One region of the Erythrobacter sp. A6_0 genome, then DNA from elsewhere that is predicted to be linked to it. Evidence: predicted binding sites of a transcription regulator. Region 1 holds the regulator's gene; each other region holds the start of a gene.
The links. The regulator LexA, encoded in region 1, represses DNA repair genes until DNA is damaged. The targets are predictions, from matches to a motif close to GTTCCNCNCTTGTTCT.
Positions count from the first base shown of each region.

Region 2: recA (recombinase RecA) is a predicted target of LexA. The motif match lies at 3,558-3,573, and genes of this name have one in related genera.
Region 3: J7347_RS05880 (UvrD-helicase domain-containing protein) is a predicted target of LexA. The motif match lies at 4,290-4,305, and genes of this name have one in related genera.
Region 4: uvrA (excinuclease ABC subunit UvrA) is a predicted target of LexA. The motif match lies at 2,756-2,771, and genes of this name have one in related genera.

Region 1 covers NZ_JAGHQR010000001.1:629,577-635,367, reverse strand. The annotation lists gene moaC (cyclic pyranopterin monophosphate synthase MoaC) at 1-400, shown strand, start outside; gene J7347_RS03175 (molybdopterin molybdotransferase MoeA) at 382-1,575, shown strand; gene lexA (transcriptional repressor LexA) at 1,666-2,373, shown strand; gene J7347_RS03165 (VOC family protein) at 2,396-2,755, shown strand; gene J7347_RS03160 (ComEC/Rec2 family competence protein) at 2,890-5,094, opposite strand; gene gltX (glutamate--tRNA ligase) at 5,123-5,791, shown strand, end outside.
Region 2 covers NZ_JAGHQR010000002.1:55,516-61,306, forward strand. The annotation lists gene alaS (alanine--tRNA ligase) at 1-653, opposite strand, end outside; gene J7347_RS05955 (class I SAM-dependent methyltransferase) at 720-1,547, opposite strand; gene J7347_RS05960 (glutathione S-transferase) at 1,552-2,178, opposite strand; gene recA (recombinase RecA) at 2,421-3,482, opposite strand; gene J7347_RS05970 (response regulator) at 3,625-5,791, opposite strand, start outside.
Region 3 covers NZ_JAGHQR010000002.1:33,655-39,445, forward strand. The annotation lists gene J7347_RS05855 (folylpolyglutamate synthase/dihydrofolate synthase family protein) at 1-216, shown strand, start outside; gene J7347_RS05860 (MFS transporter) at 233-2,029, opposite strand; gene J7347_RS13415 (hypothetical protein) at 2,105-2,233, shown strand; gene J7347_RS05865 (pseudouridine synthase) at 2,244-2,999, shown strand; gene rsmD (16S rRNA (guanine(966)-N(2))-methyltransferase RsmD) at 2,999-3,544, shown strand; gene J7347_RS05875 (hypothetical protein) at 3,647-4,168, opposite strand; gene J7347_RS05880 (UvrD-helicase domain-containing protein) at 4,315-5,791, shown strand, end outside.
Region 4 covers NZ_JAGHQR010000001.1:388,545-394,335, forward strand. The annotation lists gene J7347_RS02045 (lysozyme) at 1-88, opposite strand, end outside; gene J7347_RS02050 (hypothetical protein) at 312-1,334, shown strand; gene J7347_RS02055 (GGDEF domain-containing protein) at 1,356-2,537, opposite strand; gene uvrA (excinuclease ABC subunit UvrA) at 2,783-5,701, shown strand; gene J7347_RS02065 (hypothetical protein) at 5,728-5,791, opposite strand, start outside.

The DNA.
Region 1 (5,791 bases):
GCGCAGGGCCGTCGCCGAAGGGCGCATCCGCATGTCAGGCCAAGCGCTGGCCGCTTTGTGGGACGGCACCGGGCCGAAAGGCGATGCGCTCGCCACCGCGCGAATTGCGGGCATCATGGCGGCGAAGAAGACCGGCGAGCTGATTCCGCTCTGCCACCCCCTGGCGCTCGACGCCGTGACGGTCGCCTTCGAGCGCGAGAGCGACGCGATCCGCGTCACGGCCACGACGTCCTGCACGGGCCGCACCGGGGTTGAGATGGAGGCGATGACCGCGGCCAGCGTGGCGCTGCTGACGCTTTACGACATGGGTAAGGCGGTCGACCGCGCAATGACGATCGAAGGCGTGCGCCTGATCGAAAAGCTGGGTGGAAAGTCCGGCCATTGGCGCGCCGAGCCGTGATTACGCTCGAAGACGCGTGGGATCGCCTGCTCGGATCGATCGACGCTCTCGATGCGGAGCAAATTGCAGTCGATAAAGCGGGCGGCCGTTATCTGCGCGAACCGCTGATCGCCCGCAGGACGCAGCCCTATGCCGATCTGTCGGCCATGGATGGCTTTGCCGCTTGCGGTGAAGGGCCTTGGGATATGGTCGGGGAGGCTCGCGCGGGCCATGCCTTCGATGGGGCGCTTCGAACCGCTCAGGCGGTCGCGATATCGACCGGGGCCGCTCTTCCCGAAGGCGCGGACCGCATCGTGGTGAAAGAGGACGCGAGCGTCGCGCAAGGGCGTCTGAGTGCGGATCCTGCGCCGAAGCCGGGCCGCCATATTCGCCGCCGGGGCCTCGATTTTCGCGACGGCGACGCTCTGATCGCCGCAGGGGATCGCATGACAGCGTCGCATATCGCCCTCGCCCGGACCGCCGGCGTCGCCACCCTCAGCGTCGCGCGCGGCGCCGAAGTGGCTATCCTCGAATGCGGGGACGAGCTGCATGCCGATCCCACCAAATGTCCGCCGGATGGCCTGCCCGCCTCCAACGGCGCGATGATGGCCGAGATGGTGCAATCGGTGGGCGCACGGGTTTCACATCGCGCACTCGTGCCCGATAGCCTGGACGCTATGGTCGAGGCTCTCGACGCCGCACGCGGAGCCGATCTGCTGCTTACATCGGGGGGCGCGTCTGTGGGCGAACACGACCTGATCAAGCCTGCGCTCGAAAAGGCGGGTTTCTCGCTCGATTTCTGGCGCGTCGCCATCCGGCCCGGCAAGCCCATGATCGTGGCGCGGCGAGGGAGACAGCTCATGCTCGGGCTGCCCGGCAATCCGGTCTCCACCTTCGTGACCGCGCTTCTGTTCGCGCTTCCTGCGCTGCGCCGCATGGCTGGCGCTCGCGAGCAACTGCCGCGCTCTGTGCGCCTCCCTCTAGACGGCCAACTGCCCGCGGGCGGCGCCCGACGCGAATTTCTGCGCGCGAGCCTTGGCCCTGAAGGGGTGGTCCCGATCGAGGAGCGGGACAGCAGCGCACTGGCCGCTCTTTCCCGGGCCGACGTATTGATTGACCGACCAATCGATGCGCCTGACGAAACAAAAGGCGCCCTTGTCCCGTGCTACCTGCTCCAGAATGGCGCAATCGCTTGACTTGAAGGAAATGGTTGCCTAATTGTTCCGTATTCGTTCACGGCCTGCTTCGAAAATCGGGTCGGAATAGAGTTTTAGGAGCCAAGCACCATGCTGACTGCCAAGCAGCACGAACTGATCCGCTTCATCCAGACCCGGCTTGAAGAAACCGGTATCTCCCCCTCTTTCGAGGAGATGAAGGAAGCGCTCGATCTGAAGAGCAAGTCGGGCGTGCATCGTTTGATCTCCGCCTTGGAAGAGCGCGGCTTCATTCGCCGCCTGCCCAATCGTGCGCGTGCGCTCGAAGTGCTCAAGACGCCCGAAGAAGCCGTTTCGAGCCCGCGAGCGCGAACCGCTGCGGCAGCGAATGCGCCCAGCGCCGCGAACGACATGGTCGACGCAGCCGCCGCTGCCCGGGCGCCCGAACCGGCCAACGATGTTCTGGAAATTCCGCTGCACGGACGCATCGCCGCCGGCGCCCCGATCGAGGCGATCGAAGGGCAGTCTAGCCTTCCGGTGCCTGCCGCGCTGCTCGGCCCCGGCGATCATTATGCGCTGGAAGTATCGGGCGATTCGATGATCGAAGCAGGCATCTTTGACGGTGACTTCGCGCTGATCCGCCGCACCGATACGGCGCGCGACGGCGAAATCGTGGTCGCGCTCGTCGATAACGAGGAAGCGACGCTCAAATTCCTGCGCCGGGAAGGCGGCCGCGTGCGGCTCGATCCGGCGAACGCGTCCTACGAAGCGCAGATCTACAACCCCGCGCAGGTTCAGGTCCAGGGCAAGCTGGCTGGCCTCTTGCGGCGCTATCACTGATCGCGGCGGCGGCTCAGGCGCAGTGATCGAGGCGCTCGACCACGTTCAACTTGCCATGCCTTCCGGCGGCGAAGACCAGGCGCGTGCCTTTTACTCGGACCTGCTCGGTATTCCGGAAGTGCCCAAGCCGCCCCATCTCGCCAAGCGAGGCGGATGCTGGTTCGAGCGCGGTCCGCTCAAGGTGCATCTCGGCGTGGAAATGGACTTCCGTCCCGCACGGACGGCGCATCCGGCCTTCCGCGTGGCAGATCTCGCGTTTCTGACGAAGCGCCTGGCCGAGGCGGGTTTTTCAGTCACCGAGGACGAACCGCTCGCGGGATATGAGCGCTGTTATGTCGACGATCCGTTCGGGAACCGTATCGAACTGATGGAAGCGTTGTAGCATTACGCGCCTCGGCGAGTGCGACAAAGCCAAAGGCCGACGTGCAAGAGCGCTGGATACGCTAGTGCCGGTCGATTGGCGAATCCCGGACCTTTCTTCAGCGTGCTTCCCATCCTTGCCCGATCGCCCGCGGGTTAGCGCCTCGAACCACCCTTCCACCAGCCATGCTCGCCCTGCGATTGTGCCACTGTCCTTATCCGCTCCTCGGCCAGATAGACCGCCGTTCCACCCTCGCGCGTCAGAAAGCGGCGATCCGCCTTCAGCCAACGGGGCTGACATGAGCGCGGCAGGAAGCGGTCGGCGATGACGATATCGGCACGTTCGCAGGCGGCGGCGAGGGCGCGTTCCTCGACCATCTCGCGGCTGCGGGCCATCAGCAAGTGCCAATCGCGGTCCCCTCGCTCCAGCGTAAGTACACAGAAATCGGGGCTACAGCGCGCCCCCGGCCAGCGCTCGAACGGCAGGACCTCTCCCTCCGCACCCGCCAGTTCCATCAGATTGTCGCTTGCGAAGCTTGACCGGCTTTCGCGCAGCACGAGCAGGCGATCGCTTTCGCCGGTCACGCCGACATGGCGCCCGTCGCGCGTTATCAGGATGTCGGGAATCGGCGTCAGCGCGAAGACGAGTACCCCGCCTGCGACCGGCAATAACCCGCAGAGCCGCGCCCTTCCCTTCCAGAGAGCCAGCCAAAGCAGGCCGCCTACGATCGTCAGAACTGTGACGAGGTCCATTTGCGGCATCAGCTTCACCGCACCCGGCTGAGTGGCCGTGAAATGCGCCAGACCGAGCAGCGCATCGAGCGAAAGCTGCGCCGCCCACCACACCGGTGCGCCCGCACCCACCACATCCAGCAGCAGTGCCAGAGCGAGGAGCGGCATTGTCACGAACGTCACCAGTGGGATCGCGACGACATTGGCGAAAGCGCCGTAAACGCCCGCCCGATGGAAGTGGAACAGCACGATCGGCATTAGCGCGAATTCGATCAACAAGCCGGTCGCAAACAGCATGGCGACACGCCGCGCGGTTCGCGCAAATGCGCTTTCCTCACGCGGGGCCAGGAAGCGTTTGACCCACTCCGCGTTGTGCAGCGACACAATCGCGATCACGGCAGCGAAGCTCATCTGGAAACTTGGCCCCACCAGCGATTCCGGCCAGAGAGCCAGAACGACGATCGCGGCAACCGCCACCATCCGCAGCGACAGGGGTTCGCGGCCGAGCGCCAGCGCGATCAGGACCAGCACTGCGCCCACGCAGCTGCGGACTGTAGGAACCTCCGCTCCGGTCAGCAGCGTGTATCCGATCCCCGCCAGCGCGCCCACCATCGCAGCCGCCAGCGGCAGCCGCATGCGTAGCGCCAGCCACGGCCATAGCGCCAACAGCTTGATCGCCAGAAAATAGGCCGCTGCGATCACCGCGCTGACATGCAGGCCGCTGATCGAGAGCAAATGCGTGAGCCCGGAATCGCGCATCGCCGCTTCGTCGGCCTCGCTGATCGCGCCGCGATCGCCGCTCGCCAGCGCCGCCGCGATGCTGGCCGCCGATCCGTCCATATGCGCGCGGACATGGGCGGACAGAGTGCGCTGCGCGTCGGCGAGAGGGGCACTGCGATCTGCGGCATGGACCACATCGATCGCGCCCACCAGCGATCCCGTCGCCGCCAGTCCGTCGAACCAGGCGGTGCGCGCGAAATCGTAGGCGCCGGGCAGGATCGGCGGCGAAGGGGGCATAAGCCGGGCTTTCAGGCGCAGGCGCGCGCCCTCTTCCATCGCCGTCGTCGCGCGATCCAGCGGCACGTTGATCCGGACTTTCATCGCCCGGCGATGGTCCGGATCGCGCACGGCCAGCGTCAGTCGCACACGCTCTTCGGCGGGCTGATCCTCGCGTTCGAGCACGCGCCCGTCGAGCGAGAGGACGCGCGGATAGGCAATCGGTTCGGCGCCGACCATGGCAGAGCGCGCCCAGATCACGCTCGTCCCCAATGCCAGCACGCTCGCCAGGGCCATGGACGCGATCATCAGCTGCGTCCTGTCCTCCTTCCCCTTCCACACCGCCAGCGCACCGAGACCGCCAAGAGCGCACGCGGCTAGGAATGTCGCCCACTCCCATGGCGCATCGAACAGGAACCACGCCCCGATGCCGCTCGCGAAACCCACTGCGAGCCAAGGGCCGCGATCGAATCCGGCACGGTCGAGAAAGCGCTCCGCACGGTCGGCCAGAGCCGCCGGGACACTGGACAAGCGGCGGCGCTTGCGCCATTGGCGCTGCGCTGCACCATCATGTGGGGTATCGCCCCCGTGAAACGGCACGTCAGCCACCGGAGGCGCCGATCGCGTCGCCATCACGATATCAGAAGGGAAAGCGGGTATAATGGCAAGCGATAGCGACGCGGCACACGGAAAGGTCGTAACGCGCTTCGCCCCTTCGCCCACCGGTTTTCTGCATATCGGCGGCGCGCGTACCGCGCTTTTCAACTGGCTCTTCGCCCGGCACCACGGCGGCAAGGCGCTGCTTCGGATCGAGGATACCGATCGCAAGCGCTCCACCCAGGACGCGATCGACAAGATCATCGAAGGTCTCGACTGGCTCGGCCTCGATTACGACGATGCACCCGTGTTCCAGTCGGACCGAGCCGAGCGCCATGCCGAAGTCGCCCACCAGCTGCTCGATGCCGGCCATGCCTATAAATGCTACGCGACGCCGGAAGAACTCGAGGCGATGCGCGCCGAACAGCGCGCGAACAAGCTTCCGATGCGCTACGATGGCCGGTGGCGCGATCGCGATGCCTCGGAAGCCCCCGAGGGCGCGCCTTTCACGATCCGGTTGAAGACGCCGCAGGACGGCGAAACGGTGATCGAGGATGCGGTGCAGGGCCGCGTGACCGTCCGCAACGAAGAAATCGACGATTACATCCTGCTGCGCGCCGACGGAACGCCGACCTATATGCTGGCCGTGGTGGTCGACGACCATGACATGGGTGTCACCCACATCATTCGCGGCGACGATCATCTCAACAACGCCTTCCGCCAATTGCCGATC
Region 2 (5,791 bases), on a different contig from region 1:
CCGACGATCTCGTCTGCTTCCTGCGTGAACTGCATGAAGACGAGGTTCCAGATCTCGACGAAGCGATCGCCGTCTTCCTCCGGCGATCCGGGAGGGCCGCCCCAGATGTGATCGCCGTGATCGTAGAAGATCTCCGAACACGGTCCGCACGGCCCATCCGAACCCATCGCCCAAAAATTGTCCTTGGTCGGAATGCGGATGATCTTCTCATCCGCAAAGCCGGTGAGCTTCTTCCACAGGTCGAACGCTTCGTCGTCCGTGTGATAGACGGTGACCAGCAGGCGCTCGGGATCGAGGCCCCATTCCTTGGTCAGCAGCGTCCATGCGTGGTGGATCGCCTGTTCCTTGAAATAATCGCCGAAGCTGAAATTGCCCAGCATTTCGAAGAATGTGTGGTGCCGTGCGGTGTAGCCGACATTGTCGAGATCGTTATGCTTGCCGCCGGCGCGCACGCATTTCTGCGCGCTTGTCGCGCGCGGCGCGGGCGGGCTTTCGAGGCCGGTGAACGAATTCTTGAACGGCACCATCCCCGCGTTGACGAACATCAAGGTGGGATCGCTGAAGGGGACGAGCGGCGCGGAGGCGACTTCCTTGTGCCCCTGACCGGCGAAATAATCGAGGAAGGAGCGGCGGATGTCGTTGGTCGAAGTCATGCCCGGCAGTTAGGCAATCGGACGGCTAGCGACAAGCCGGGAATGGCATGCGCCGAACGGAGTTGGTCATCCCGCGTTTGCGGTGACGATCCAGGTCGCCGCGGGGAGCACGATCCTGTCCTGCTCGCGATGATCCGCGAGCATGGCGCGCAGATTCGCGACGGCCCGCTCGCGCGCCGCCCCGTCGAGAGCGGCTATGGCGCTGGCGGCCGGGCCGATCCGCAGGAAATAGGCCACCGCCTCTTCGACTGCGCCCTCGCCTTCGCCTGCAATCATGGCGTAATCGACAGGTTCGAAGGCGATGTCTTTCCAGCCCGCATCGCGGAGGATCACGCTCACCCGATCTTCGTTGCCGAAGGCGAACGGTCCGGGCGCATGCGGATCGGGCTTGGAGAGCGGCTCCGGCAGAATGCCTTGCAACAATTCAGCCCAGCCATTCGCGTTTCGTTCGCGGAAGCAGGAGAAGCGGAGCAGGGCGTTTGTGGAAGCTAGTAAGCGAAGATGCGCAAAAGCGGCGACTGGATGATCGAAGAACATGACCCCGTGGCGCGAGATCAGGAGATCTGGCGCGATTGCCGCCTTGTCGAGATGCCAGGTGGCAGCATCGGCATGATGAAAGGCGACATTCGGTAATTCCGCAGCGCGTTCTCGGGCGATGGCGAGAAGATCGGACGAGATATCGAGTCCGGTGATTGCAGCATTGGGATTGCGGGTCGCGAGAGCGATCGAAATCTCGCCTGCACCGCAGCCGATATCGAGCGCATGCGAGAAGCTGCTTAGAGCGGTGGGATCAAGCAGGCGATCGGTCAGCTCGCCGAAGCTGCGATCGGTGCGCTGCCATTCTTTGGCCCACACGCCGCCGACGCGGCCAGTCCACTCACCAGCGCCGGTCATGGCCTCACCATACGAAATAGGGGCCGCCGCGTTCGCGGGCACGCTGCCAGCCCGGGCGGGCGTGAACCGCTTCCACGAAGCGCGCGAGTTTCGGTGCGCGGTCGGCATAGCCCTGCATCACGGCGATTTCGGCCGGGAAGCTCATCATTACATCGGCGGCGGACCAATCCTCGCCGACGAAATGGAGATCGTCGGATATCCGGCTTTCCGCATAGTCGATATGCGCCACGAGCTGCTCTTCGATGCGAGGCATAAGCGGCGCTGCGGCCTCGCCAAGGCGCCCGGCATAGATTTTGAGCATGACGGGAACGAAGAAGCTGCTTTCGCCGAACTGCATCCATTCAAGATGATCGATATGCGCATCGCTGGTGGGATCGGGAAGCCAGCTCTGCCCGCCATGCCGCTCGCACAGATACTGGATGATCGCCCCGCTTTCCGCGACGCTGCGCCCCGCATCCTCGATCAGGGGCGATTTGCCGAGCGGATGCGCCTGCTTCAATTCTGGCGGCGCGAGATTGGTGGTGGCATCGCGCTGGTAGGATACGATCTCGTATTCAGCTCCGAGTTCTTCCAGCAGCCAGAGAATGCGCTGCGAACGACTGTTGTTGAGATGGTGGACGGTGATGGTCATGCGCGCGCTCCCGAAAGCTGGTTCGCATGTCATGTAGTCGAGAGAAAGCGTGATGGCCAATGAGCTGGGGCAAGCCGGATACGCGAGAGACGAAGCCTGCGGCCTGAAACGCGAAAAGCCGGCGCTGCGAGGGACTTTTTGGACAGCCCTCGCCAGCACCGGCTTTCCGCGTTTTCGGATGCCTTTTTCGGGACTCGGCCTGTAGGTAGGAAGGCCGCGGCACCCGCTTGAGAAGATGGGTCTTAGTCCTCCGCGTCAGGACCGGTCATCATCTCCTCGGCGACTTCGTCGGTTTTGCCGCGAATGGCGGCTTCCAACCGGTCGCAAACGTCGGAATGCTCTTTAAGATAGTTCTTCGCGTTCTCGCGGCCCTGGCCGATGCGGATGCTGTCATAGCTGAACCAGGAGCCCGACTTTTCGACAATGCCCGCCTTGACGCCGAGATCGAGGATCTCGCCGATCTTGGAGATGCCTTCGCCATACATGATGTCGAATTCGACCTGCTTGAACGGCGGGGCAACCTTGTTCTTGACCACTTTCACGCGAGTCGAATTGCCGATGATATCGTCCCGGTCCTTGATCTGACCGGTGCGGCGGATGTCGAGACGGACCGAAGCGTAGAACTTCAGCGCGTTGCCGCCCGTCGTCGTCTCCGGATTGCCGTACATGACGCCGATCTTCATGCGCAGCTGGTTGATGAAGATCACCATGCACTTCGAGCGGTTGATCGAGCCGGTGAGCTTGCGCAGCGATTGCGACATCAGGCGCGCCTGGAGGCCGACATGGCTGTCGCCCATCTCGCCTTCGATTTCCGCGCGCGGAACCAGCGCGGCGACCGAATCGACCACCAGCACGTCGATCGCATTGGAGCGCACCAGCGTGTCCACAATCTCCAGCGCCTGTTCGCCGGTATCGGGCTGCGACACGATAAGCTCGTCGATGTCGACGCCCAGCTTGCGGGCATAGACCGGGTCGAGCGCGTGTTCCGCATCGACGAAGGCGACGGTGCCGCCCTGCTTCTGCGCTTCAGCCAAAACGTGCAGCGCCAGCGTGGTCTTGCCCGAGCTTTCCGGCCCGTACACTTCGATCACGCGGCCCTTAGGCAGGCCGCCCACGCCCAATGCGATGTCGAGACCGAGCGATCCGGTGGAGATCGACTCCACATTCATCGCTTCCTTCTGACCCAGCTTCATCGCCGAGCCTTTGCCGAACGCGCGATCGATCTGCGCGAGCGCGGCGTCGAGTGCCTTTTGACGGTCCACGGATTTTTCCTTGCTGTCCACGAGCTTCAGACTGGCCGCCATGACATGTCCCTTCCTATCTGCCTAGAGCCGCGATCGACTCTTCAACCGAAGCGGTATGTACCACTTCTGTTCCAGAGAACAAGAGGGGAACGAAAAGAATCTTTGTGCAGCGCCCTTCGCGGCGTTCGCAAACGCCGACCCGTCAGGCCTTTTCGCGCTTGCGCTTCTGCAGGCTCAGCACGTCGGCCACCTTGGCGTTGATCTGCTGGACGCTGAACGGTTTGGGGATGAAGTGCATGTTTTCGATATCGATTTCGTTGCGCAGATGCTCTTCGGCGTATCCCGACATGAAGAGGATCGGGATGTCCGGCTGCACGCGGCGGATCGCCCGCGCCATGGCGGGGCCGTCCATCACCGGCATGACCACGTCCGACACGACGAGATCGAATTGTTCGCCAGAATTGGCGACGATGCCCAGCCCGATCTCGCCGTCGCTGGCCGTCGTGACGGCATAGCCTGCGCGCGTGAGCGCCCGTTCCGCCACGGCGCGGACCGTATCCTCGTCCTCCACCAGAAGCAGTTTGCCGCCTGCCGACCATTCGCTGGCCTTTTCGCTTTCGTCGCGGCGCGGCTTGGCTGCGCGCGGCATCTCGCCGCGATGGACGGGCAGATACATGGTGAAGCGCGCGCCTACCGGATTGCCGCCCGGTCCCTGGACATTGTCCGCGAAGATGAAGCCGTTCGACTGCTTCACGATCCCGTAGACCGTCGACAGGCCCAACCCGGTGCCCTTGCCCTGTTCCTTGGTGGTGAAGAACGGTTCGAAGATCTTGTTGATCACGTCACGCGGGATGCCGCCACCCGTGTCCTGTACGATCAGGACGGTGTAATCGTCGGCGGGCATGATATCGATGCCCATTTTCCGCACGTCGCGCGCCGAAACCCGCCTTGTTGCCAGCGTCAGGCGGCCCTTCCAGTCGTTGGGCGCATTCTGGCCGTAGGAATGCATCGCGTCGCGCGCATTCACGGCCAGATTGATGATGACCTGTTCCAATTGCTGCGGATCGGCGCGCACCGGGCCCAGCTCGCGATCGTGACGGATCGAATATTCGATCTTGTCGCCCATCAGCCGCTTGAGGAGCTGACTGACCTCGCTCACCACATCCGGCAATTGCAACACGACCGGCCGCAAGGTCTGCTGGCGGCTGAAGGCGAGCAATTGCCGCGTGAGGCTGGCGGCGCGGTTGGAATTGGCCTTGATCTGCTGGATGTCGTCGTAATCGCTGTCGCCGGGCGTATGGCGCAGCAGCATGAGGTCGCAATAGCCGATGATCGCGGTCAGCACGTTGTTGAAATCGTGCGCGACCCCGCCCGCCAGCTGGCCGACCGCCTGCATCTTGGTGGCCTGCGCGACCTGACGGCGCAGGCGCTTCTCCTCGGTCGAATCGCTCAAGGATAACAGCACCGCCGCATCGCCCAGCCCGCGGACTCCCGCAAGGCCCAGCGAGATCGGCTCCTCCTTGTCGCCCGCCAGCCTTACGGCCATGTCCCCGCTTGCCGCAGAACCGCGCGCGAAACGGCGCACTGTGTCCGACAGCACGCCCTTGTCTTCGCGGACGACGAGATCGGACGGGTATTGCGGTAACCCCTGCTGCTCGCGCTCCACCGCGCGCAGGAATGCCTTGTTGGCGAACAGGAAACGCCCGTCGCGATCGGTCAGCGCGAGGCCGAGCGGCAGGGCCGACAGCAGCGCTTCCAACTGGGGGATCGCGGCCGACTGGGCGCCATCGGGCCGGTTGCCGATACCGACCTGCCCGTCGATCAAAACCATGGTGGACGGCGCAGGCGGCTGCCCCTGCTGGCGTGATTTGCGATCCGGCTCCAATGAAACCTGGACGAGCGTCTGCGGAGTGCCCTGCTGGCCTTCGCGGGCGAAGAAGATTCGGTCGCGATCGTCGGTACGCAGCAACTGGACGAACTCGCTGCCCCTCAGATCCGCATCGGGCGTACCCATCGCCCGGGTCGCCATGCCCGGCGTATGGGCCATCACCACGCCATCGCTCGCCACCAGGGCGACTTCGAGGCCGGCGCGCGACATCATATAGCCGAACGGTCCGGAAATCCGCTCCGCCACACCGTCATAGCTGTTGGCGACCACCATTTCGGTAAACCGCCAGACGAGATAGTCCTCACCCCGGCCGCTGCGCTCGACTTCCAGTTTATAATTCTTGCCGGAAGCGGCGAAGGTCAGATCTTCCGCGGTCCCGACACCGTCCCGCCACGCGCCCCGGGCAGCGCCGGTCAGCCTGTCGCGATCGGATTCGTCGAAACCCAGCTCCGGAGGCGCAGCCTCGCCACCGAACCACTGG
Region 3 (5,791 bases), on a different contig from region 1:
GATCCGCTTGGCGATAATCTCGCCAGTCTTACCGTGGTTCCGGTGCCCGGCCACGATCACCACGCGCCCGAAGCGTTCGGCCCGGATGCGAAATCCGCGCCCGATGTCCCCGCCGCCCTCGCCGCGCTGCCGGAGGACGGCCTGCCGGTGCTGATTGCGGGCTCGCTTTATCTGGCGGGCACGGTCCTCCAGCTCGCTGGCGAACTGCCCGACTAGCCAGTCAGGCCGTCGTTCAAGCGGTTTGGGGCGTCTCCGCCGGCTCCGTCGCCAACTCGCTCGTATCCGGCGCCACCACGCCCGCATCCTTGCCCAAACGGACCACGCGCACCCATTCCGCGATGCAGAGAATGACGGCGATCACGCCGATCAGCGCGGTCAAAAAAAAGACGTAGGTATAGCCGCGCACTTCGATCATCTCGCCCAGCGCGCCGCGCCCCAGCGTGCCGATCAGCAGCGTCAGCGAAGCGAGCAGCGCGAACTGCACGGCGGCGTATTTCTTGGCCACGATGCTCGACAGCCAGGCGATATAGGCCGCACCCGCGATCCCGATGGCGAAGTTCTCCCAGAAAATCGTGAAGGAGAGCCGCGCCAGCCCTTCGGAAGGCGGGGCGGAGGTGAAGAACAGGAAGGACAGGCCGTTCGCCACCAAATTGACCAGCCAAGTAAAGCCGATCGCGTCGCTCGCCGCCTGCATCAGCGCCCCGCCTTCGGCCAGATCGGCGTAGAGCAGGTTCGTCGCGGCCGCGACGATCGCGCCCAGCGTCAGCATGAACATCCGGCCCAGCAGAGTGATCAGCCACCCGCCCAGCGCCAGCCCGATCAGAATGGCAAAGATGCCGAGGATTTTGGAAGCGAAGGCCACATCCTCGCCCGTATAGCCCAGCTCGCCCAGATAGAACGGGTAGGCGAACACGCCCCAGACCGAATCGGTGATCCGGTAAGTCAGCACCAGCGCCAGCACCAGCACCAGCGACCAGCCCATCCGGCTGACGAATTCGACCAGCGGCAGGACCAGCGCGCGATAGAGATGATCGGTGAACGTGACTGTCGGCGGCTCGATCGCGGCGCCCGCTTCGTGCGCGGCGATCACGTTCTTTCCGTCGCGCTTCTGCTTGACGACCCAGGCGGCGATGAAGGCGGGCAGCACGATGGTCGCCAGCACGATCAACGGCCCGTAAGTGGTCGTGAACAGCGTGACGTCGGGCCGCAGCTCTGGCGTCGAGGTCATGCTGCGGACCATGAAGACGACCACGGTCACGATCGCCCAGCCCCACAGGATACCCACCGCCAGAAGAGCGCGGTTGCGGATTTTCGGCGTGACTTCGCCTACTTCGTAGAGTTCCGCCACTTCGGCGTCGCTGGCGGCGGCGGTCGCCACCTTATCGTCCGAAACGCGGGCATCGGGCGCGAACAGCCCGGCAATCCCGATCGCCAGCATGACGAAGCCGAACATGACATAGACCCACGGCCAGCCGTTCTTTTCCGCCAAGATGAGCCCGATCGCACCGCCGACGAGGCTGGCGAGACGGAAACCCATCTGCGTGATGGTGGACAGGATATCGAGCGTCGCGACCTCGTCCGCCACGTCGATACGCCAGGCGTTGATGCCGATATCCTGCGTCGCGCTGGCGAAGGCGCCGATCGCGGCGAGCAGGCTGAACCAGCCGAGCGAGGTCGCGGGATTGAGCGTGCTCATCACCACCAGTGCGATGCCGACAATCAACTGCATCGGCGCGATCCATTGCTTGCGCTTACCAAGCTTGCGCACGCCCGGAATATCGACCCTGTCGAGCAGCGGCGACCACAGGAACTGAAACGCATAGGCAAGCCCGACGAGGCTGAAGACGCCCATCGTTTCGAGATCGACATCCGCCTCGGACAGCCAGGCATAGAGCGTGCCGAGGAACAGCGCGGGCGGCAGGCCCTGCGCAAAGCCGAACAGCAGCATGAAGACGGTCTTGCGATTGCTCAGCGCCAGGCCGAGCACCTTCCAGGCGCTTCGCTTCGTCTGTCCTGCCACTGGCGCCATTCCGGGTACGTCCTTCCAATTTCGTAAGAATTTCGAGCGACCCTAGCAGCGTCGCAAGCGAAGGGAACCTGAACGATGGCGCTTACCGACTTTATCGCGAGTGGACGCTGCATCGAAACCGGTCTCGCGCCAAAAGGCGGCTTTGCAGATGGCGATCAGGCGAGCGTGCGCGACGAGATGGACAGCGCGGGCGCGCGGACCTAAAGCCGCGGCCATGCCTGCCCTGCCCGAAACCGGAGACCGGATCGCAAAATTGCTCGCCCGCGCGGGTGTCGCCAGTCGGCGCGAGGTCGAACGGATGATCGCCGATGGACGCGTGGCGCTGGATGGCAAGGTGCTGGATACGCCGGCGATCAAGCTGGAAAGCCTCAAGGGCGTGACGGTGGACGGCAAGCCCGTCGCCGCGCCCGAAGCGTCGCGCCTGTTCGCCTTCCACAAGCCTTCCGGCCTTATCACCGCCGAGCGCGATCCCGCAGGGCGGCCGACGATCTATACCGCGCTGCGCAACGCGCTGCCGAAGAACACGCCGCGTCTGATGCCGGTCGGGCGACTGGATTTTTCCACCGAAGGCCTGTTGCTGCTGACCAATGACGGGGAATTGAAGCGCGCGATGGAGTTACCCGCATCCGGCGTGCCGCGCACCTATCGCGCGCGCGCTTTCGGAGAGATATCGCAGACGCAGCTCGACGATCTGATGGAAGGCATCACGATCGACGGGGTGCGCTATGGCAGTATCGAAGCCGATCTCGAACGGGGCAGCGGTCGCAATCGCTGGATCGAGATGACGCTGACCGAAGGCAAAAATCGCGAAGTACGCCGCGTGCTCGAGCATCTCGGCCTGAAGGTGAACCGCCTGCTGCGCACCGCCTACGGCCCGTTCGAACTCGCCGACCTGCCGCGCGGCCAGGCGGTGGAAATTCGCCAGTCGGATGTCGAGCGCTTTCGCAAATCGCTGAAGCGGGGGCGCTGATGCGTATCGTCGCGGGCGAATGGCGCGGGCGCAAACTGACCGCGCCCAAGGGCGAAGCGACGAGGCCGACCGCCGATCGGACGCGCGAAACGCTGTTCAGCATGCTCGCCAGCCGATTGGGATCGTTCGAGAATCTCGCGGTCGCGGATCTGTTCGCCGGATCGGGCGCGCTGGGCCTCGAAGCGCTGTCGCGCGGCGCGGGCCATTGCCTGTTCGTGGAGAATGACGGCGCAGCACTCGATACGATTCGCGCCAATATCGCGGCCCTGAAAGCGCGCGATCGGGCGACGGTGCAAGCGGGTTCGGTGATGAGCCTTGGCCCGGCCAAGCAGCCGCACGATCTGATCCTGCTCGATCCGCCCTATGGGACCGGAGCGGGCCAGGTGGCGCTCGACCGGATGATCAGGCTGGGCTGGATCGGCGAAGCGACCTGGATCGCGCTGGAAACCGCGAAGGACGAGGATGTCGCGGTCAAGCTGCTCGCCGTCGATGCCGAACGCAAGGTCGGCAAGGCGAAGCTCACTCTCCTGCGCCTCGCGTCCTAGATCGGAATTTCACGCACGAAAAAGGGCGGAGCCGCCATGGCAGCTCCGCCCCCTTCCAAGCTCCGCGATCGCGCGATGCGCGGCTCGCGGGTGGCAGCTAATTTATCGCGCGCCGCGATTGATGCAATTGTCCTGCTGCATCGGTTCGCAGATCGGAAGCTGTGCGGTCGGCGGCGGGGGGCCCTGGTCGCCCGGCGTGGGCTGGACGCGGGCATTGCTGACGAAGCGGATATTGGTGCTACGCGCGCTCGCGGTGTTCGACATGTTCGCCGAACCGGTTGCCGACGCATTGTTCATGTTACCGGCCATCTGCGATGCGATGGCGGTCCAGGCCTGCGTGCGCTGGGCCGGAGTCATGCCGACAATGCGTACGCGCTGTTCGTTGTTGAGCATCCACCAACCCTGCTTCTGCTGATCGGTGAGCGTCCAGTAATAGGTCTTCGCATTGGCGGGCCATGCGTCATACGTCGCGCGGCGATCGGCGGGCCAGCCATCATACATCGCCTTCTGGGCGGCGGTCATTTGCATGGACGCGGTCGCGGTGGTGTTGGCCGACTGCGCGGTCACGGGAGCGGCGGCGATGGCGAGGCCAAGAGCGGCGCCTGCGGCAAGAAGAGTCTTCATAAGTCGTATCCTTTCGTGGATCGTGTCTATGGCCCTCTTAACGGGCAAACCCCGCTGGAGGTTCCGACGCGTGCCCGACGCTGCGGCTCGGCTCGTCGCAGCGCTTGCACGGCGGCCCGCCGTTCCCTACCTGTTCGCCTGACCTCATGACCGATCTCACTGTCCCCACGTCTCGCGACGATCTGCCTGCCTATGCCCAGAGGCTGAATCCGCCCCAGCGCGAGGCGGTGACCACCACCGAAGGGCCGGTGCTGATGCTGGCGGGCGCAGGCACGGGCAAGACCGCGGCGCTGACCGCGCGGCTCGCGCATCTCATCGCCATGCGCCTCGCCTGGCCGAGCGAGATCCTTTGCGTCACCTTCACCAACAAGGCCGCGCGCGAAATGCGCGAACGGGTGGCGCGCCACATGGGCCAGGCGGTGGAAGGGATGCCCTGGCTCGGCACCTTCCATTCGATCGGCGCCAAGATGCTGCGCCGCCATGCCGAACTGGTCGGGCTGCAATCCAACTACACCATCATCGATACCGACGATCAGCTGCGCTTGCTGAAACAGCTGATCCGCGAAAACGATCTCGACGAGAAGCGCTGGCCCGCCCGCCAGCTCGCCGGTCTGCTCGACCGGTGGAAGAACCGCGGCCTCAATCCCGGCGATCTGGATGCGGTGGAGAACGAAAGCTACGCCAACGGGCTCGGCGAGCAATTCTATCGCCTGTATCAGGAGCGGCTGAAAAGCCTCAACGCCTGCGATTTCGGCGATCTGCTGCTGCACATGCTGAACATCTTTCGCCAGCATCGCGACGTGCTGGAACAGTATCAGCGGCGCTTCAAATATATACTGGTGGACGAATATCAGGACACCAATCAGGTCCAGTATCTGTGGCTTCGCCTGCTGGCGCAGGAGCGCAAGAATATCTGCGTGGTGGGGGATGACGACCAGTCGATCTATTCCTGGCGCGGGGCGGAAGTCGCCAATATCCTCAAGTTCGAAAAGGATTTTCCCGGCGCCAAGGTCGTCAAGCTGGAGCAGAATTATCGCTCCACGCCCCAGATCCTCGCGACCGCGTCCGGCCTGATCGACGCCAACAGCCAGCGCCTCGGCAAAACGCTGTGGACCGAGCTTCCGGCGGGCGACAAGGTGCGCGTGATCGGCGTGTGGGACGCCCCCGAAGAAGCGCGCCGGGTGGGCGAGGATATCGAGCGGCTGGAGCGCGAAGGTGCTCCGCTGGACGAGATCGCAATTCTGGTCCGCGCACAATACCAGACCCGCGAGTTCGAGGACCGCTTCATCCAGATCGGTCTCAATTACCGCATCGTGGGCGGTTTCCGTTTTTACGAACGCGCCGAGATCCGCGATGCGCTCGCCTATCTGCGCGTGATCGCCCAGCCTGCCGACGATCTCGCTTTCGAACGCATCTACAACCAACCCAAGCGCGGCCTCGGCGCCAAGACGCTGGAAGCGATGCGCCGCCATGCGCGCCGCACCGGCCTTCCGCTCGCCGCCGCCAGCCTCGACCTCGTCGACAGCGACGAACTGCCGGCCCGCGCGCGCAACATGCTGACTGGGTTGCTGAAGCAGTTCGTCCACTGGCGCGAAGCGGCGGAGCGGGAGACGCCCGCTAATC
Region 4 (5,791 bases), 240 kb from region 1:
GCATCCGGCGGACCCGATCGGCGGAATCGGACGGCGTGCGCGATGGCTTTTGCCTGTCGGGCGCGCTATGGCTGGGAATGGCGGACATGGGCTTGGGGTGCTCCGAAAACGTTCTGAGTTCGGGAGCCTAGATACGAACGGCTGATGCGACGGTTTCGTCGCTCGGCACGAACATTAGGCCCCCTGTATACCTGATCAACGGGTGAAAGGGGTCGAAGGTCCTCGCTTCACCGTTGTTCGACCACGCTTCGGGGGTGAGCGGCTTCGAAAGCACTCTTGCGCGCCGTTTCAGCCGCGCTAGGCAGGCCGATATGAGCAATCCCGCCCTCGAAGCCGCCGAAATCGCTCGCGATCCGAGCTGGATCCCGCACCGGATCGACTGGACGCAGAACCGGATGCAGTTCCTCAAACTGGAACGATCATCCCTCGGCGATGCGGGGTTTCTCGCCGATCGCGAGCCGAGCGGTCCGCAAGGCGAGGCATGGCTTGCGCTCGACCGTGTCGCGGCAATGCAGCCCGAAACCGGCCCGATCCATTTCATCTTCCACACCGCCTTTTGCCGGTCGACCCTGCTGGCGCGCGCGCTAGATCGACCGGGTGCGATGGCGAGCCTGAACGAACCGCATATCCTGGCCGCTCTGGCGGGGGCGGGTGTGGAACCGGGCCGGCCGGGCGCGGCGCTGCTCGCGCCGGTGCTGAAACTGCTGGCCCGCAGCTTTCCCGGCGAAAGCGCCGTGGTGGTCAAGCCGACCAATCATGCCAATGCGCTGATCCCGGCGATACTGACCGCTCTGCCGCAGGCGCGCGCTGTGCTGATGACCAATCCGCTGCCATCTTTCCTGGCGGCAGTCATCCGCAAGGGCATGATGGGGCGGCGCTGGGGGCGGCTTCTCTATCTCGAAATGCAATCCTATGCCGGCATGGATCTGGGCATGGACGGGCGCGAACAATTCGCGATGACCGATCTTCAGGCGGCGGCGCTCGCCTGGTTTCTGGCGCAACGCTGGTTTGCCCTCCAGCAGCAGCGTTTCGGAGAGCGGCTGGCCGTGCTGGATGGCGATGTGTTCGGCAGGGAGAAGGCACGCACGCTCAGCGCCGTGTCCAAGCATTTGGGAATCGCAATGGAAGAGGGCACCGCCGAGACAATCGCCACCGGCAAGCTCTTTACCAGCCACGCGAAATCGGGTGAGGATTTCGCCGCGAAGGAAGCGGCGGATGCGGCCCGCTCGCGCAGTGCCGTCACCGAAGAGGAGATCGCGCAGGTCGGCCAGTGGATCGGCATGATCGCGCAGCAGGCCGGGCTGGACGTGCCGCGCCCCCAGACGCTGTTCTAGCTCGCCATCCTGGCGACCACCTCAGGCAGCCGCGCGCTCCACGCGATTGCGGCCCGCCGCCTTGGCGCGATAGGTTGCCCTGTCGGCGCGCGCGAGGACTTCGTCGAGATCGTCGCGGGCTGCCCATTCCCCGACACCGATCGAGGCCGAGGTCTTAAGCTCGGCATGGGGCATTCCGGCGGACAGGCCCGCAATCGCGAAGCGGATCTGCTCGGCCACGCTGGCGGTCCGTTCCATGTCGTCGATGTCCAGGATCATGACGAATTCCTCGCCTCCGGTCCGCGCCGCGCAATGGTCGTCGCCGTCCAGCCCCGATACCACGTCGCGCAAGGCCGCACCCACCCGTTCCAAGACCAGATCGCCGGTCGCATGACCGAACGTGTCGTTGATCGCCTTGAAGTGGTCGAGATCGATCGTCAGCACATGTCGTGTCCGGTCGGGATCGAGCTTTTCGGCGAAACGGAAGAACGAGCGGCGGTTCATAAGGCCGGTGAGGTGATCGCGATACGCCAATTGCTCGACCTCGCGTAGCGATGCTTCCAGGCGCTGCGTCAGCATACGGTTCGTCACCAGCGTCCGCGCGGTTTCTTCCTGGCGATTGGTGGCGGCAAAGGCATAAGCGAGAAAGACCAGGAACAGCGCGTCGATCGCCATCAGGCTGCCCCAATCGTGGCTATCCGGCGGGTCGAGAAACAACAGCGCCGTGGCAGTCACCTGAAATCCAACCGCAAAGGTCAAGGCCAGGATCGGGACCGGGGCCAGCATGCTGACGATGATCGTGATCCCGGCCACCAGCGCGCCGAAAATCAACAGCGCCGCAGGGTGGTTCAGCGATACGTCGAACAGGGGAGGGAGCATGCTTGCCCAGCTGGCACCGCCCACGACAAGCGCGACGGCGACCGGACGGATCGCTTCCGACCCCGTGCCGCCCGCCGCCAGAGTGGCGCGGGCGCGCTTGAAACTGAAATGGGTAAGCGGGCTGGCGATGAAACGGCTCAAGAGCGGGATTGCGAAGGCGTTCGGATCGTCGAGCTGGAAGACCGCGAAGACCATCATCAGCCAGCATACCGCATTGGCGATCTGCGCTTTTTTCTCGATTTCGAGCACCAGGCTCAGTTTCTGACGCCGGACCGCGCGCTCGCTGATTGGCACCGATTGATCGGTGGAGGTGCCATTCGGCAAAGTCTGCGCTTCGTCTGCCATCCCGGTCTCCCTCCGCGATTTGCTCTTCGTTTACACCCGGACCGAGGTCGCTCTTTTTTTGGCGGAAACGAGACGATCCTAAGGCAATAAAGGTTAACGGTACGTTCGCAAATTGCGCAACACCCTTAAATTCACCGCGATCCTACCCAGATGGGACCGATGCGAGCCGCTCGACCGTTAGGGTTTTCGACGCGCGCTAAGCCTCGCCTTGACGATAACGAACATTTGCGGAACACGCCCGACCCATGGCTCTTACCAAAATCTCCGTGCGCGGTGCGCGCGAACACAATCTCAAGGGTGTGGACATCGATCTGCCGCGCGATGCGCTGATCGTGATCACCGGACTTTCGGGCTCGGGCAAGTCCAGCCTCGCCTTCGATACGATCTATGCGGAAGGTCAGCGGCGCTATGTGGAATCGCTCAGCGCCTATGCGCGGCAATTCCTCGAAATGATGCAGAAGCCCGATGTCGAACATATCGACGGGCTGTCTCCGGCGATCTCGATCGAACAGAAGACGACGAGCCGCAATCCGCGCTCGACCGTGGCGACCGTGACAGAGATCTACGATTACATGCGCCTGTTGTGGGCGCGTGTCGGGGTGCCCTATTCGCCCGCCACCGGCCTCCCGATCGAGGCACAGACGGTGTCGAACATGGTCGATCGTGTGATGGCCCTGCCCGAAGGCACGCGGCTCTATCTGCTCGCCCCGGTGGTGCGCGGGCGCAAGGGCGAATACCGCCGCGAGCTTGCCGAATGGCAGAAGGCGGGCTTCACCCGCGTGCGCATCGACGGCGAGATGTACCCGATCGAGGAAGCACCCGCGCTCGACAAGAAATTCAAGCACGACGTCGAAGTCGTGGTCGATCGCCTGGCGGTGAAGGAGGGCATCGAAACGCGGCTCGCCGACAGTTTCGAACAGGCGCTGCGGCTCGCCGACGGGCTGGCCTATGTCGACCTGGCCGATGGCGTGGTGCCGGGGCGCGAGAATGAAGGTGAGGGTGGGGGTGCGATGAAGGGTGCGGGCCTGCCCGCCAATCGCATCGTCTTCTCCGAAAAATTCGCCTGTCCGGTCAGCGGTTTCACCATCGAAGAGGTCGAGCCGCGCCTGTTCAGCTTCAACGCGCCGCAGGGTGCCTGCCCGACCTGCGACGGGATCGGCGAGAAGCAATTGTTCGATCCGCAGCTTGTCGTTCCTAACGAGGCTTTGACCCTGAAGAAGGGCGCGGTGGTGCCGTGGGCGAAGTCCAACCCGCCATCGCCCTATTACATGCAGGTGCTCGCCAGCCTTGCGAAGGAATACGAGTTCAGCCTCGAAACCCCGTGGGAGGATTTCGACAAGGAAATCCGCGACATCATTCTGTTCGGGACCAAGGGGCGCGCCATCCCGCTCACCTTCAAGGACGGGCGCAAGAGCTACACGGTCAAGAAGGCCTTCGAAGGCGTGATCGGCAATCTGAACCGCCGCCTGCTCCAGACCGAAAGCGCCTGGATGCGCGAGGAGCTGTCCAAGTTCCAGACCGCGCAGCCGTGCGAGACCTGCAACGGCAAGCGCCTCAACGAAAAGGCGCTGGCGGTGAAGATCCCGGGGCCTTCGGGAGTGACGGACATCGCCACCCCCACCAAGATGAGCGTCGCCGATGCCAAGGCCTGGTTCCTCGGCCTGCCCGAGCATCTGAACGACCAGCAGTCGCAGATCGCCAAGGCCATCCTCAAGGAAATCAACGAGCGTCTGGGCTTCCTCGACAATGTCGGGCTCGATTACCTGAATCTCGACCGGACCAGCGGCACGCTGTCGGGCGGGGAGAGCCAGCGCATCCGCCTCGCTTCTCAGATCGGCAGCGGGCTGTCGGGCGTGCTCTACGTGCTCGACGAGCCCAGCATCGGCCTGCACCAGCGCGACAACGACCGGCTGCTGGAAACCCTCAAGCGCCTGCGCGATCTCGGCAACACGGTGATCGTGGTGGAGCATGACGAGGATGCGATCCGCGCCGCGGACTACGTCGTCGATCTCGGCCCCGGCGCAGGCGTGCGCGGGGGCGAGGTGGTGGCCGAAGGCACGCTGAAGCAGGTGCTCAAATCCAAGAAATCGCTCACCGCAGACTACCTTACCGGGCGGCGCGAGATCGCGGTGCCCGGGGAACGCCGCAAGGGCAATGGCAAGCAAATCACCGTCCATGGCGCCCGCGCGAACAATCTGAACGACGTCACCGCCTCGATCCCGCTCGGCACCTTCACCTGCGTCACCGGCGTATCGGGCTCCGGCAAGTCGAGCTTCACCATCGACACGCTCTACGCCGCCGCCGCGCGCACCTTGAACGGCGCGCGCATCGTGGCGGGCGCGCACGACAAGGTCACCGGCCTCGACCATTGCGACAAGGTGATCGAGATCGACCAGTCCCCGATCGGCCGCACGCCGCGATCGAACCCCGCCACCTATACCGGCGCCTTCACCCAGATCCGCGACTGGTTCGCCGGCCTCCCCGAAGCGCAGGCGCGCGGCTACAAGCCGGGCCGCTTCAGCTTCAACGTCAAGGGTGGCCGGTGCGAAGCGTGCCAAGGCGACGGCCTGATCAAGATCGAGATGCACTTCCTGCCCGACGTCTACGTCACCTGCGAGGAATGCGACGGCAAGCGCTACAACCGCGAAACGCTGGAGGTGAAGTTCAAGGGCCACTCCATCGCCGACGTGCTCGACATGACGGTGGAGGATGCGGAAACCTTCTTCGAAAACGTCCCCCCAATCCGCGATAAAATGCACATGCTGAACGAGGTGGGGCTGGGCTACGTCAAGGTCGGCCAGCAGGCGACCACGCTATCGGGCGGCGAGGCGCAGCGGGTGAAGCTCGCCAAGGAACTGTCCCGCCGCAGCACCGGACAGACGCTCTACATCCTCGACGAGCCGACCACCGGGCTGCATTTCGAGGATGTGCGCAAGCTCCTCGAAGTGCTGCACCGGCTGGTGGACCAGGGCAATTCCGTGGTGGTGATCGAGCACAATCTGGATGTCATCAAGACGGCGGATTATCTGCTCGACCTGGGGCCGGGCGGCGGCGTGCGCGGAGGCGAGATCGTGGCCGAAGGCACGCCGGAAGAGGTTGCGCGTGAGGAGCGGAGTTTTACGGGTGCCTATCTCAAAACCATGCTAGCGAAAAGTACGCGGTGACAGCGAACGCCCAAAAGGTAAAAAGCTCAAGCACGTTCTACCTTCGTGACATTAAATGCTTCTTTCCGACCATCGCTCTTGGTTCGTACC